Regions from separate parts of the Micromonospora palythoicola genome, predicted to be linked through region 2. Evidence: riboswitches for the same ligand, from Rfam matches in the RefSeq annotation. Region 2 holds a riboswitch; the other holds the start of a gene.

Region 1 (7,202 bases), on a different contig from region 2:
CAATTGTGATCTCCTGCCAGGCGTGCCACGGCGTGGACGGGCCTCTGTCGATCATCGTCCAGGCGACCAGCCGGTCGGTCGCCTCGTGCACCGCGCCGACGTGGTAGCGCCGTCGGCCCCGCAGTCGCTGGATCCGCTCGATCTCCCGGAACCGCGCGGCATCCACCTGCTCCGCCTCGATCGCGAGATCACCCGTCGGCGCGTCGATGAGCAGCCGGCTCTCCAGCCGCGCGACGTCGACCACGTACTCCTCGGCCACCGGCCCCCGCCAGGCCACCGTCCGGTAGCCGGCGGCGCGGGCGCGGGCGGAATCGTGCAGGGCGGCGAGGGCCGCCTGGTCGAGCCGCGTGGTGTCCAGCCGACGCCGCACCTCGGCCAGCGCGGCCTGCGCTCCGGCCGCCGCCGCGAAGGCCGCACCCGGCGCCGCCCGCTCCGGTCCGCCGGGCAGTGGCCCCGGGGTCTCGCCGATCAACCGCTGCCGGCCGTGCTCGGCGGCCACCTTCCGGGCGTACGCCAGTAGCGCCCGCCCCACCCCCTGCCGCCGCCGCGCCGGGTCCACCGTCAGCTCGGCGGTGGCGATGCCGGTGTTCTCCAGTTGCGGCAGCCGCATCCGCAGGTGGCCGGCCACCTCTCCGTCCCGCCGGGCCAGCGCCTGGTGGATCACGTTGCCGTGCGGCGGATGGGCGACCAGGAGCCCGAACTCGGCCCGGTCCCCCACCGGCAGGTCGGGCAGGTCGACGGCCTGCGCCGCCGCGACGACGCGGTGCGCCGCGTCGATCGCGGCCGCGTCGGTGGAGTCGTACGGCGTGACGGTGACGGCCATGGCGCGAGCCTGCCCGCCGACCGGCGGGCACCGCCACCGGATTTCCCGCCGGTCACACGTCGAGTTGCCAGTTGCTCCACCGGTCCCGCACCTGGAACCCGAGCTGTTCGTTGATGGTGATCATGTGGTCGTTGCTGGCCGCGTTGAACGTGTCGATGACCCGCACGGCGGGCTCGTGAGCGAGCAGGTGCCGCAGGTTTTCGATCTTGGACAGCAGGCCCAGTCGATGGCCCCGGTGCTCCGGGTCGACGATGGTGATCTGCTGGAACGAGTGCCAGTCCGCGGACGCTCCGACGTCCAGCATCGTCCACGCGACCAGCCGACCGGACGCCTCGTGGCGCAGGCCGACGTGGTAGCGCCGCCGGCCGCGCGCATCCAGCGCCGACTCGGTGCCGCGTAGCCGTTCGGCGTCGACCCGCTCCGGCTCCCACGCCAGGTCGCCCATTGGCGCGTCGGCCAGCAACCGTCCGTCGAGGTACGCCACGTCCGCCGCCAGGTCGTCGGGAGTACACCCTTGCCAGCGCAACACCGCGTAGCCGGCCGCCCGGCTCCGGGCGTCGGCCAGCAGCGTGTCCAGCCGCGCCTGGTCCAGGTCGGCGACGGTCAGGCGGCGCCGGATGTCGGTCAGCGCGTCGACCGCGCCGAAGGAGGTGGCGAAGGCAGCGGCCGCCGAGGGGCGGTCGGGTTCCCCGGGCGGGTGCGCCATGCTCATCGCGCTGACCCGCTTGCGTCCGTGCGCGCGCAGCACGGCGAGGCCGTGCTGGACCAGCGCCCGGCCCACCCCCCGGCGCCGGTACGCCGGGTGCACGACCAGGTCGGCGGAGGCGTTCTCGGTGTTGTCCAGTTGCGGCAGATCCAGCACGAGGTGGCCGGCCGGCTCACCGTCGAGGTGTGCCAGCAGGTTGACCGGTGCATTGCCCGGCATCGGCTGGTGCACCATCGCACTGAACCGCCGCCGGCAGAAGGGCGGAAAGTCGGGCAGGTCGGCGGCGACGTAGGCCGTGCCGATCCGGTACGCCTGCTCGATCGCCTGCTCGTCGGCGGGACCGAAGGGGGTGACGGTGATGGTCATGCCGGCAGCCTGCGCCAGCGACAGACGAGCGGGCCAGCGAATTTTCGCTGGCCCGCTCGGACGTTGGTCGGGAGGGACGATCGCACAACGCCTCCGGCGCTGGGTCGTAAAGACTGAAAGTCTACGGCGAAGCGCCCTCCCGCACGGAGCATCTTGCGCCGTCCGTTTGCGGTCGTCAAGTCCCTGGCGGCGTGTTTCGCTCACTCCCTGCGAAATACCGCTTACTCATCCGTTCGTCAGCTCAGCAGGCCCGCGTCCCGAGCGGCCCGCAACGAAGGCTTGATCCGGTGGGTGGGACCGACCTCACCGGCGACCGCGTCGAGGGTCTTCAGCCCTTCGCCGGTGTTGAACACGACCGTCTCGGCGGTCGGGTCCAGCCGGCCCGACTCGACGAGCTTGCGCAGCACCGCCACGGTCACCCCGCCGGCCGTCTCGGCGAAGACCCCGGTGGTACGCGCCAGCAGCCGTACCGCCGCGCGGATCTCGTCGTCGTCGGCGTGGTCCATCCAGCCACCGGTGCGGCGCACCGCCTCCAGGGCGTACAGCCCGGCCGCCGGGTCGCCGATGTTCAGCGACTTGGCGATCCCGGTCGGCTTGACCGGGGTGATGGTGTCGGTGCCCGCGTGCAGTGCGGTGGCGATCGGGTTGCAGCCGGCCGACTGTGCGCCGAAGACCTTCCAGCCGCCGGCCGGTGCCTCGACCAGCCCGATCTCGACCAGCTCGCTGAACGCCTTGTCGATCTTGGTGAGCAGCTCGCCGGAGGCCATCGGGATGACCACCTGGGCGGGGATCCGCCAACCGAGTTGCTCGGCCACCTCGTAGCCGAGCGTCTTGGACCCCTCCGCGTAGTACGGCCGCACGTTGACGTTGACGAAGGCGGTGTCCTCGAACTCGTCGGTCTCGACCAGCTCGCCGCAGAGCCGGTTCACGTCGTCGTACGACCCGTCGATGGCGACCAGGTCGCCGCCGTAGACGGCGGTCGTGACGACCTTGCCCTGCTCCAGGTCGCCGGGGATGAAGACCACGGACGGCGTACCCACCCGGGCGGCGTGCGCGGCGACGGAGTTGGCCAGGTTGCCGGTGGAGGCGCAGGCGAACCGGGAGAAGCCGAGCGCGCGGGCGGCGGTGAGCGCCACCGACACCACCCGGTCCTTGAACGAGTGGGTGGGATTGGCGCTGTCGTCCTTGACCCACAGTGCAGCGGTGATGCCCAACTCGGCGGCGAGCCGGTCGGCGGCCACCAGCGGGGTGAACCCGGGGTCCAGGGTGACCCTGGTGGCCGGGTCCTGGCCGGCGGGCAGCAGGGCGGCGTACCGCCAGAGGTTGCGGGGGCCGGCCTCGATCTGCTCGCGGGTGACGGTGGCGAGGACGGCCGGATCGTAGTCGACCTCCAGCGGGCCGAAACACTCGTAACAGGCGTGCTGGGCGGCGAGCGGGTAGCGGGCCGAACAGGCCCGGCAGACCAGGGCACGAGCGGGGCTGGCGGCGGTGTCGATGCCGGACGGGGCGAGCGTCGACGTCATGTCGAAGTCCTCTCATCTTTCCCCGCATCGCACCCTGCGGCGGGGACGGAATTGGCACCTGCCCCGCTGGATGCTCACCGGTGAGCGCGCGAGGTGGTTGCCGGGGCGTCGTCGGGCCGTATCCCTCAGCCCCTCTGGATGAGGTATGCAGTTGTGTTGCCGAGTCTAGGCAATCCGGACGCAACCGTCGCCTGTCAATCCCAGCCTGTGAGCGAAACCTCAGCGGCGCCGTTGCCGCGCCCTCCGGCGCCGCTGAGCCTCACCGTCAGGCCGGCACGGACCGCCGTTCGCCCTCGCCGAGAGCGACCGTGGTAGCCCCGCGCCGCCACAGCGTGTCCACCGCCCAGGTACCCGGGCCGAGCACCGCCACCAGGAAGAACGCCCAGCAGAAGAGGACGGACAGTTCGCCGTTGTTCCGCAGCGGCAGCAGCGCCTCGGGCTGGTGGACCACGAAGTACGCGTAGGCCATCGAGCCCGACGCCAGCAGGGCCGCCGGCCGGGTGAACAGGCCGAGGAGCACGAGGGCGCCGCAGACCAGCTGGATCACCGCGGCGTACCAGCCCGGCCACTGGCCGAGCGGCACCGCCTCGCCGCTACCCCGGTTGCCGCCGAAGACGCCGAAGACCGATGACATGCCGTGAATGAGGAACAACAACCCGATGACGATGCGGAACAGGGACAGAGCCGGCCCGCCGAACCGGTCAGTGCGCATTGGTACCTCCTACGAGTGGGGTGGTGGTACCAGAATGCGGACTTGATAGATAGTTGTCGATGCAATCTCTCTTGGTGGGAACGCTCCCAGCGTCAGTCTAGCGGTCGAAACTTTCGGCGAGCAGGACCACGAGAAATCCTTACCGCCCGCTTACGCGAAGGCCGGGAACACCCGCCACCGCTGCCGGGTGCGACGATGCTCCGATGCCACGTACAACGGTCCGCAGCTCGGCCCGCGGTGTCCGTCGGCTCCGCGCGGTGCCGATCTCGATCGCGGCGGCGCTCGGCCTGCTCTCCGGGTGCGCACCAGCCGGCGACACCGCGACGGCACCACCCGCGCCGGTCCCAAGCTCCAGCGGACCGGGCGCCGCAACCTCCGGCGCCACGCCGCCCGGCCACGGCGGTCTCGACCGCCTACCCGCCCGCGACGGCGATCTCGGGGGGAATACCGGCCCGACGTCCGAATGCCCCGACTCCGGCGTCCGGATCACCTACCGCGGCGTCAGCGCCGCGATGGGGCTACGGGCGATGGGCCTGGAACTGGTCAACTGCGGCGACCGCACCTACCGGCTGCGTGGGTATCCGGAGCCGAGCCTGCGGGACGCCGACGGCAGGGCCATCCCGGTCAGGGTGATCCGGGGCGCGAAAGGGATCACCTCCGGCTTCGACGATCCACCCCGGTCGCTGGTGCTGGCCCCCGGTGAGGCGGCCGGCGCCGCCCTGCTCTGGCGCAACCTGGTCGACAACCCGACCGTGGTGGCGACGAACGCCGAGCACCTCGAGGTCGCCCCGTTACGCGGCCGACCCGCCCAACAGGTCGTCATTCAGGGGCGGATCGACCTGGGCAACACCGACCGGCTCGGGGTCAGCGCCTGGCGCAAGCAGGAGCCGAGCACGCCGCAGCCCACACCCTCGACGCCGAACCCGCCGCCCACCACACCGGCCCCGCTGCTCTGAGCCGTCCCGGCTGTGGCCGAGCGGTCGCGGGCAGCGCGCTCAGCTGGTGATGTCCTTGCGGGTGAAGCGCCAGAAGGCCAGGCCCCAGAACACGGTGGCGTAGCAGATCGCCGAGACCGTGCCCCGCACGATGTCGTCGGTCTGCACGGGCGTGGAGAGCAGCCCCAACCACGCGGTGCTGTAGTGGGTCGGCAGGAACGACCGGATGACGCCGAGCGCGGTGATCTGGTCCAGGATGCTGGAGAGGATCCACAGCAGCACCGCACCACCGACCGCGCCCAGCGCCGCGTCGGTGGTCACCGACAGCAGGAAGGCCAGCCCCGCGACCACCAGCAGGACGATCGCCAGGTAGCCGAGCACCGCGAGCAGCCGCAGCAGCCCCTCGCCCGGCTCCAGTTGGGCGGCGACCGTGCTGCGCAGCGGCGACCAGCCGTAGCGCAGGGTGCCGATGGCCAGTGCCGTGCCGGCGAGCAGCACCAACGCGAGCCCCGAGTACGCGAGCGCGACCAGCAGCTTCACCGTGAGCAGTCGGGCCCGGGGCACCGGAATCGCCAGCAGATAACGCAGGCTGCCCCAGCTCGCCTCGCTCGCCACCGTGTCGCCGCAGAACAACGCGACCACCACGACCAGCAGGAACGAGGCCGACACGAAGATGGTGAAGAGGGTGAAGTTCAGCCCGCCGGAGGTGGCGAGATCGATCAGGCTGCCGAACTCTCCGCCGCCGTTGTCGTCGTCGTTCGAGTCGAACTGGAACGCGATCAGGATGATCAGTGGCAACAGCACCATGAAGCCCAGCGCCAACTGGGTACGCCGGCGCGACGCCTGCCGGCGGAACTCCGCGCCGCACGGCAGCGTACGGGCGGGCCGGTAACCGGCCGCCGCACCCGAGGCGGCAACGGTGGTCGTGTCCCGCGTCGGCTCGACAGTCGATCCCGCCATCACCGGTCCCCGCTTCCCCGAGAGTTCTCGCCCACCAGAGCGAGGAAGGCATCCTCCAGGCGACGCCGGGGCACCACCCGGTCCACCGCGATCCCGGCCCGGACCAACTCCGCGACCACCTCGCTGCGGGCGGTGCCGTTGGTGTCGACCACCAACTGCCCGTCGGCGTCGTCGAGGATCCGTACGCCACCGAGGCCGTCGAGTACGGTCCGGGCCGCGCTCGGGTCACTCACCTCGAACAGCACGCTCGGCGAGTCGCCGACGATCTCCTCGACCGGTCCGGAGGCCACGATCCGGCCCTTGTCCACCACCACCGCGTGGGTGCAGGTCTGCTCCACCTCGGCGAGCAGGTGGCTGGAGACCAGCACCGCCCGACCGTCGGTGGCGTAGCGCTGGAGCACCCGGCGCATCTCGGCGATCTGCGGTGGGTCCAGCCCGTCCGTCGGTTCGTCGAGCACCAGCAGTTCCGGCAGCCCGAGCATGGCCTGGGCGATGGCGAGGCGCTGCCGCATGCCGTGGCTGTACTTGCGCACCCGCCGGTGCACCGAGGAGCCCAGACCGGCGATCTCCAGAGCCTGTTCGAAGTGGGCGTCGGTCTCCGGCCGGCCGGTCGCCCGCCAGTACGCCCGCAGGTTCTCCAGGCCGGACAGGTGTGGCAGGAACCCCGGCCCTTCCACCAGCGCACCGATCCGCGACAGCACGGGCGAGCCGGGCACCAGCCGGTGCCCGAAGACGTAGATCTCACCCGCGGTCGGCTGGGTCAGCCCCATCAGCACCCGCAGCGTGGTCGTCTTGCCGGCGCCGTTGGGTCCGAGCAGGCCGACCACCTGACCGGGGTGCACCTCGAAGTCCACCTCGGAGACCGCGACGAAGCCGTCGGCGTACTCCTTGCGCAGCCGGCGTACCGCCAGCGGGGTGTCCGCGTACTCCGGGTGCACCGAGGTGTCCTGGCGGCGGTGCCGGCGGCGTAGCACGGCCACGAGCACGACGAGCCCGACCACGATCGCGGTGAGCAGCCCGACCAGGATCCAGCGCCAGATCGCCGCCTCGGTGGGGATCGGGTCGGCGTCGACCGTCGGCAGGCTGACCGGGGTGTCGCCGAGCGCGACCGCGTGGACGGCCGGCTCGATCGGGGTCGTGTAGGCCTGGTCCGAGGTGGCCACCACCAGCCGGAGCC
Region 2 (7,202 bases):
CCACCGCCAGCAGGATGCCCAGCGCCGAGCCGAGCAGGGCGGCGGTGACCGCCAGGATCAGCGTGTTGGGCAACCCGACGGTGAGCATCTCGGGTAGCGCCTCGCGCATCGACTCCCAGTCGAAGAACGTCTCCCACAGGGTGCGCAACGGATCCACGGTCAACCTCCGCCCTACTCGCTCGTGGCCCTACCGTCAGGAAGCGGCCGACGCCGACGGTGCCGCCGCGCCGACCGATGCGGAGGGTGCCACCACGTCGCCGCTGCCCGGGGTGAAGTCGGCCGGGATCGGTCGGCCGGGGTAGTACTGCTCCTGCAGCCGGGTCCAGGTGCCGTCGGCGATCACCTCGTCGAGGGCCTTGTTCAGCGCCTCGCGCAGCGCATCGTTGCCCTTGGCGAAGGCGTACGCGGTGGGTGCCGGGCTGAGTTCCTTCGCCGCGACCGTGATCCTGCCGCCGCTGTCCGCGGCGGTCTTCTCACCGATCTCGGCCGGGGCGATCCACGCGTCGGCGGTACCGGCCTTGAGCTGGTTGATCGCGCCGTTGTAGTCGGGTACGCGGACCGGGTCCAGGCCCTTGTTCGTGGCGTAGTCGTCCTGGACGGTGCCCTGCACGACCACCACCCGCTTGCCGGGCAGTTCGTCGAAGCTGCGCAGCGGCGATCCGGCGGGCACGTCGAGCCCGAAGTAGCCGAAGTCGTATCCGTTGCCGAAGTCCACGGTCTTCTTCCGTGCCTCGGTGATGGTGATCGAGGAGCTGCCGATGTCGAACTTGCGGTTGCCGACCTGGGCGAGCAGGGCGGAGAAGTCGGTGCCGACGAACTCGACCTTCAGGCCGAGCTTGCCGGCGGCGGCGACCAGCAGGTCGTTGTCGAAGCCGGTGAAGGTGCCGTCCTTCAGGTACACGTTCGGCGGGGCGTCGGTGAGCGTGCCGGCCCGCAGCACGCCCGGCTGGAGCAGGCCGTACGGGTTGTCGGCCGCGCTGCCGGCGGAGTCGGAGCCGCAGGCGGTGAGGGTGGCGGCGCCGAGGAGCGCGGCGACACCGACGGCGGCGGCGCGGGTCAGGGCAGGAAGGAATCGCACGGGTGTCTCCTGGTTGAGCTGCGGCGGGCACGGACGTGCCGCACCGACGGTCCGCCGCAGGGCGGACCGCTGGGAATGGGATCGATGGCAGAGGGGTCAGCCGGTCCGTGGCGGATCGGTGACGGGCGGCGACGCGGTCAGCTACACGCGGCGCTGCACACCCGCATCATGTCGACGTGCCGACGCCGGGTCAGGCCCGGGCGGGCCACAGGTCGATGGCGGTACGACATGGTGCTCCTCAAGGTCGTGATGACCCGGGAACCCAGGCCACGCTTGCACCGGTGGTTGCACCGATGCCTGGTCCTCACCCGGGGCACCCCTGCGCGGACGAGGGTTGCCGGCCAGCAAGCCGGGGCTTCGCGCTGGCACTCATGACCTGCCGCCGACGCTAGCATCCCGTGACCGCCCGCCGTCCACCCGTTATGACCACCCTCACCCCCACCCCGAGCCAGGTTGACCATGAGGTTGGCGGCGAAGCTGATCTCCCTCGACCACCGCTGACCTCATGATCAACGCGAGCGGGGGGCAGGGGCCGGGGGCCGTTGTGGGTGTTGCCGGGGGAGTGGGTGATCCTCTACGGTCTGGTCAGCGGTGGGTGCGGTCCGCATCCGATGACACCGCCGGTGGTCCGTCACGTGGGCCGGGAGGGTGGAACTCCCGGGTCCGACGCGCGTGACGGTCGAGTCGGCGGGCGATCCCCGAACCGTGCGGCGGCGCGTCGAGGCGCCGGGCCGGCGGTCGACGGGAGCGCGGACATCCACCGGGAGCCACCCGTGTATCTCACCCCCCACGAGCAGGACCGCCTGCTCGTCCACGTGGCGGCCGACGTCGCCCGGCGCCGCCGCGAGCGCGGCCTGCGCCTCAACTATCCGGAAGCCGTCGCGGTGATCACCGCCTTCCTGCTCGAAGGGGCGCGCGACGGGCAGTCCGTGGTGGACCTGATGGCCGCCGGACGCACCGTGCTCAGCCGGGACGACGTGCAGGACGGCATCCCCGAGTTGCTGGGGGAGGTGCAGGTGGAGGCGACGTTCCCGGACGGCACCAAGTTGGTGACGGTGCACCACCCGATTCCGTGATCCCCGGGGAGATCCTGCCGGCCGACGGACCGGTGGAGATCAACGCCGGGCGGCCGGTGACCACGCTGCTGGTGGTCAACACCGCTGACCGGCCGGTGCAGGTCGGTTCGCACTACCACTTCGCGGAGGCCAACCCGGCGCTGGACTTCGACCGGGACGTCGCCTGGGGGCAGCGGCTCGCCGTACCGGCCGGCACCTCGGTGCGGTTCGAGCCGGGGGTCAGCCGCCGAGTGGACCTGGTGCCGCTCGGTGGCGCACGGATCGTGCCGGGCCTGCGCGGCGAGTGCGCCGGAGCACTCGACGAAGGACGGACGGCATGAGCGCGCGGATCAGCAGGTTGGACCCGCCGCCCGGCGGCATGGAGCGAAGTGGAGTGCCGGCATGAGCAGCGTGGAAAGGGACCGCTACGTCGCCCTGTACGGCCCGAGCACGGGCGACCGGATCCGGCTGGCCGACACGAACCTGCTCATCGAGATCGAGCATGACCACTGTGCCGGCGGCGACGAGGCGGTCTTCGGCGGCGGCAAGGTGATCCGTGAGTCGATGGGCCAGTCCCGGGCCACCCGCGCCGAGGGCGCCCTGGACACCGTCATCACCGGTGCGGTCGTCCTCGACCACTGGGGGGTGGTGAAGGCCGACGTCGGGTTGCGCGACGGGCGGATCGTCGCGCTGGGCCGGGCCGGCAACCCGGACACCATGGACGGTGTCCACCCGGACCTGGTGATCGGCCCGGCCACCGAGGTGATCGCCGGCAACGGCCGGATCCTGACCGCCGGGGCGGTCGACACCCACGTGCACCTCATCTGCCCGCAGCTGGTCGCCGAGGCCCTCGCCAGCGGAGTCACCACCCTGGTCGGCGGCGGCACCGGACCGGCCGAGGGCACCCGGGCCACCACCGTCACCCCGAACGTCTGGCACCTGGCCCGGATGCACGAGGCCCTCGACACCTTCCCGGTCAACGTGCTGCTGCTCGGCAAGGGAAACACCGTCTCGGAAGAGGCGCTGTGGGAGCAGTTGCGGGCCGGGGCCGGCGGGTTCAAGCTGCACGAGGACTGGGGCACCACCCCGGCGGCGATCGACGCCTGCCTGCGCGTCGCCGACGCCTCCGGCGTGCAGGTCTCCATCCACACCGACACCCTCAACGAGGCCGGGTTCGTCGCCGACACGCTGCGCGCCATCGGCGGCCGGGCGATCCACTCGTACCACACCGAGGGGGCCGGTGGCGGGCACGCGCCGGACATCATCACGGTCGCCGGTGAGCCGAACGTGCTGCCGTCGTCGACGAACCCGACCCGCCCGTACACCCGCAACACCCTCGCCGAGCACCTCGACATGCTGATGGTCTGCCACCATCTCAACCCGGCGGTGCCGGAGGACCTGGCGTTCGCCGAGAGCCGCATCCGGCCGTCCACGATGGCCGCCGAGGACCTGCTGCACGACCTCGGGGCGATCTCCATCATCGGCTCCGACTCGCAGGCGATGGGGCGGATCGGGGAGGTCGTGCTGCGAACCTGGCAGAGCGCACACGTGATGAAGGCCCGGGTGGGTGCCCTGCCCGGGGACGGGGCCGCCGACAACCACCGGGCCCGCCGGTACGTCGCGAAGTACACCATCTGCGCGGCGATGGCCAACGGACTCGACCACGAGATCGGGTCGGTGGAGCCGGGCAAACTCGCCGACCTGGTGCTGTGGGAGCCGGCGTTCTTCGGCGTACGACCGCACCTGGTCGTCAAGGGCGGCATGATCGCGTACGCGCAGATGGGTGACGCGAACGCCTCGATCCCCACCCCGCAGCCGATGCTGCCCCGGCCGATGTTCGGCGCGTACGGCGGCGCGGCCGCCGCGACCAGCCTGGCGTTCGTCGCGCCCGCGGCGCTCGAGGCCGGGCTGCGACTGGACGTGCGGCGTCGGGTGGTGCCGGTGGCCGACGTACGGTCGCGCGGCAAGGCCGACCTGCCGGAGAACAACGCGCTGCCCCGCATCGAGGTCGACCCGGACACCTTCACGGTCCGGATCGACGGTGTGGTGGTGGAGCCGGATCCGGTGGCCGAACTGCCCATGGCCCAGCGGTACTTCCTGTTCTGATGGCCGCCACGACGATGTTGCTGCTCCTCGCCGACGGGCGCTTCCCGGCCGGTGCGCACGCGCACTCGGCCGGACTGGAGGCGGCGGTCGCCGCCGGCCGGGTGACCGACCTGGACACGCTGGGGGAGTACCTGCGGGGTCGGCTGGCCACCGCGGGACTCGTCGCGGCCGCGTTCGCGGCGGCGGCCCGGGGTGCGGCCTGGTCGGCGGGCCGGACCGCCGCGCTGGCCCGGCTCGACGCCGAACTGGACGCCCGGACCGCCTCGCCCGCCCAGCGGTCGGTGTCCCGCCGGCAGGGGCGGGCGCTGCTGCGGGCCGGTCGCCGGATCTGGCCGGCGGTCACCTTCGACGACCTGCCCGCCGCGCCGGACGGGCCGCACCAGCCGCTGGTGCTGGGACTCGTCGGTGCCGCCGCCGGCCTCGACCCCGGGCAGGTGGCCACGGTCGCCGCCCACGCGACGGTGACCGGCGCGGCCAGTGCCGCCGTACGCCTGCTCGGCCTGGACCCGTACCAGGTGCAGGCCCTGCTGGTGCGGCTCGCCGGTGCCTGCGACGCCACCGCGGCGCGGGCGGCCCGCGCCGCCGAGGAACCACCGGAGCGGCTGCCCGCCGCCGCCGCTCCGCTCGCCGACATCCACGCCGAAGCCCACGTCACCTGGGAGGTGCGTCTCTTTGCGTCCTGAATTCGACCACGACGAGTCCGTTCCCCACACCCACCCCGAGCCGGGGGTGGACCCGCACGCCCCGCTACCGACCGCCGCGCGGGCGCTGCGGGTCGGCATCGGCGGGCCGGTCGGCTCCGGCAAGACCGCCCTGGTCGCGGCGCTGTGCCGGGCGTTCGCCGGTGAGCTGCGCCTCGGCGTGGTGACGAACGACATCTACACCACCGAGGACGCCGACTTCCTCAAGCGCGCCGGGGTGCTCGACCCGGCCCGGATCCGGGCGGTGGAGACGGGCTGCTGCCCGCACACCGCGATCCGCGACGACATCGGCGCCAACCTCGACGCCGTCGACGACCTGACCGACGCCCTGGGTCCGCTGGACCTGGTGCTGGTGGAGAGCGGCGGTGACAACCTGACCGCGACGTTCAGCCGGGGCCTGGTCGACCGGCAGATCTTCGTGGTGGACGTGGCCGGTGGGGACAAGGTGCCCCGCAAGGGCGGTCCCGGGGTTACCGCGGCCGACCTGCTGGTCATCAACAAGACGGACCTGGCGCCGATGGTCGGTGCCGACCTGTCCGTGATGGACCGGGACGCGCGGGCCCGCCGCGGCGACCTGCCCACGGTGTTCCAGTCCATCAGCGAGGATCCGCTGGCGACCCGGGTCGCCGGCTGGATCCGGCACGAGCTGGCCCACCACCGGGCCGCCCAGGCCGTCCCGGCTGGGCAGGCCTGATGCGGGCCACCGCCCGGCTGGCGGCCCGGCGCGACCGGCACGGCCGCACCGTGCTGGCCGACCTGCGCGGCGAGAGCCCGCTGCTGCTGCGCCAGGTGCCGACCCCGGGCGGTGGTGTCACGGTGTACGTCGTCGGCGGGGCGGCCGGTCCGCTGGCCGGTGACGACCTGCGCCTGGACGTCGAGGTCGGCCCCGGCGCGGCGGTCCGCGTGCACACGGTGGCCGCCTCGGTGGCGCTGCCGGGGCGTCCCGGCGCGGTGTCCCGGATGCTGGTCCGGGCCACCGTCGCCGAACGGGCGGCCCTGTACTGGCTGCCCGAGCAACTGGTCGCGGCGGCCGGCTGCGCGCACGTCGCCGACACACGGGTGGACGTCGCCGCCGGTGGCACCCTGCACTGGCGCGACGAGTTGATCTGCGGGCGGCACGGTGAGCCACCCGGTGCCGTCGAGATCAACACCTGGGTCGACCTGGCCGGCCGGCCGCTGCTGCGGCAGTCCCTGACGGTGGGGCCGAACGCTCCCGGCTGGGCCGGACCGGCGGTGCTCGCCGGCGCACCGGCCACCGGTTCGCTGTTGATCGTGGACCCGAACCGACCGGCGGAGCCGCCCGCGGTGTGCGGTACGCGGGCCCGGCTGCCGCTTGCCGGTGGTCCGGCGACCCTGTGGAGCGCCACCGCGCCGGACGCGCACACCCTGCGCGAGTACCTCGAACCGGATACCGCGTCGGATACCATCGCTGCGTCGGGCGGGGGCGAGGAGCGTGGAGTTGTCCGAGTTGGGTGAGGTCGTTCCCGAGCGGCGGATCGCGGGGTTCGGGCCTGAGGCCATCACCCGGAACGCCTACCTCGCCGCTGCCGACGTCGCCGCCGCGCTGCTGCGTACGCCGGTGCTGGCGGAGCGGTGGACGTCGCCGAGCGCCCTGCCGTACTACTCGACCGGTGGGCTGGCCCGGCACCTCGCCAACCAGATCACCCGGACGGCGGAACTGCTCGACGCGCCGCCCGGGTTCACCGCGATCGACGTCCTGGCGCACTTCACCGGCAGCGCCTGGGTCACCACCGGTGCCGACGACGCGGACAACACCGACATCCGCGACCGGGGCGAACGGGCCGCCGCCGACACCACCGCCGATCGGCTCGCCGCCGAGGTCGACGGGTGCCTGGCGAGGCTGCACCGCACGGTGCCGGCGCAGCCGCCGTACCGGATCGTCGACCTCGGCGACTGGGGACTGGCCGTCGACGACTTCCTGCTGACCCGGCTGCTGGAGCTGGTGGTGCACACCGACGATCTGGCGGTCAGCCTCGACCTGCCGACGCCGGAGATGCCGACGGCCGCCACCGAGCTGACCACCGATCTGCTCACCCGGATCGCCGCCTGGCGGCACGGTCCCCTCGCGGTGGTGCGGGCCCTGTCCCGGCGGGAACGGGCCCCGGAGTCCATCAGCGCACTCTGACCACTTGATCTGCGCCACCAGCCCGGAACGGGTCCGCTCACGCCCGGGCTCCTCGGCCATCGTCTGCCGGCAGGCCACCCGCGGCCTTCGGTAGGCCGGCCACCTCGGCCAGCTCG

The links. Region 2 has a riboswitch for S-adenosylmethionine ahead of V5O40_RS06775 (ABC transporter substrate-binding protein). Riboswitches for the same ligand answer to the same signal wherever they lie in the genome.
Region 1: another riboswitch for S-adenosylmethionine. It lies ahead of thrC (threonine synthase); the one in region 2 lies ahead of V5O40_RS06775 (ABC transporter substrate-binding protein).

What each region holds. Positions count from the first base shown of each region.
Region 1 is NZ_JBAGKI010000022.1:33,525-40,726, forward strand. It holds gene V5O40_RS12725 (GNAT family N-acetyltransferase) at 1-823, opposite strand, end outside; gene V5O40_RS12730 (GNAT family N-acetyltransferase) at 876-1,895, opposite strand; gene thrC (threonine synthase) at 2,132-3,418, opposite strand; SAM riboswitch class I at 3,428-3,563, opposite strand; gene V5O40_RS12740 (DoxX family protein) at 3,684-4,130, opposite strand; gene V5O40_RS12745 (DUF4232 domain-containing protein) at 4,334-5,086, shown strand; gene V5O40_RS12750 (ABC transporter permease) at 5,126-6,025, opposite strand; gene V5O40_RS12755 (alpha/beta fold hydrolase) at 6,025-7,202, opposite strand, start outside.
Region 2 is NZ_JBAGKI010000010.1:30,845-38,046, forward strand. It holds gene V5O40_RS06770 (amino acid ABC transporter permease) at 1-157, opposite strand, end outside; gene V5O40_RS06775 (ABC transporter substrate-binding protein) at 194-1,078, opposite strand; SAM riboswitch class IV at 1,343-1,455, opposite strand; gene V5O40_RS06780 (urease subunit gamma) at 1,852-2,154, shown strand; gene V5O40_RS06785 (urease subunit beta) at 2,151-2,474, shown strand; gene V5O40_RS06790 (urease subunit alpha) at 2,536-4,239, shown strand; gene V5O40_RS06795 (urease accessory protein UreF) at 4,239-4,922, shown strand; gene ureG (urease accessory protein UreG) at 4,912-5,634, shown strand; gene V5O40_RS06805 (urease accessory protein UreD) at 5,634-6,416, shown strand; gene V5O40_RS06810 (maleylpyruvate isomerase N-terminal domain-containing protein) at 6,400-7,086, shown strand.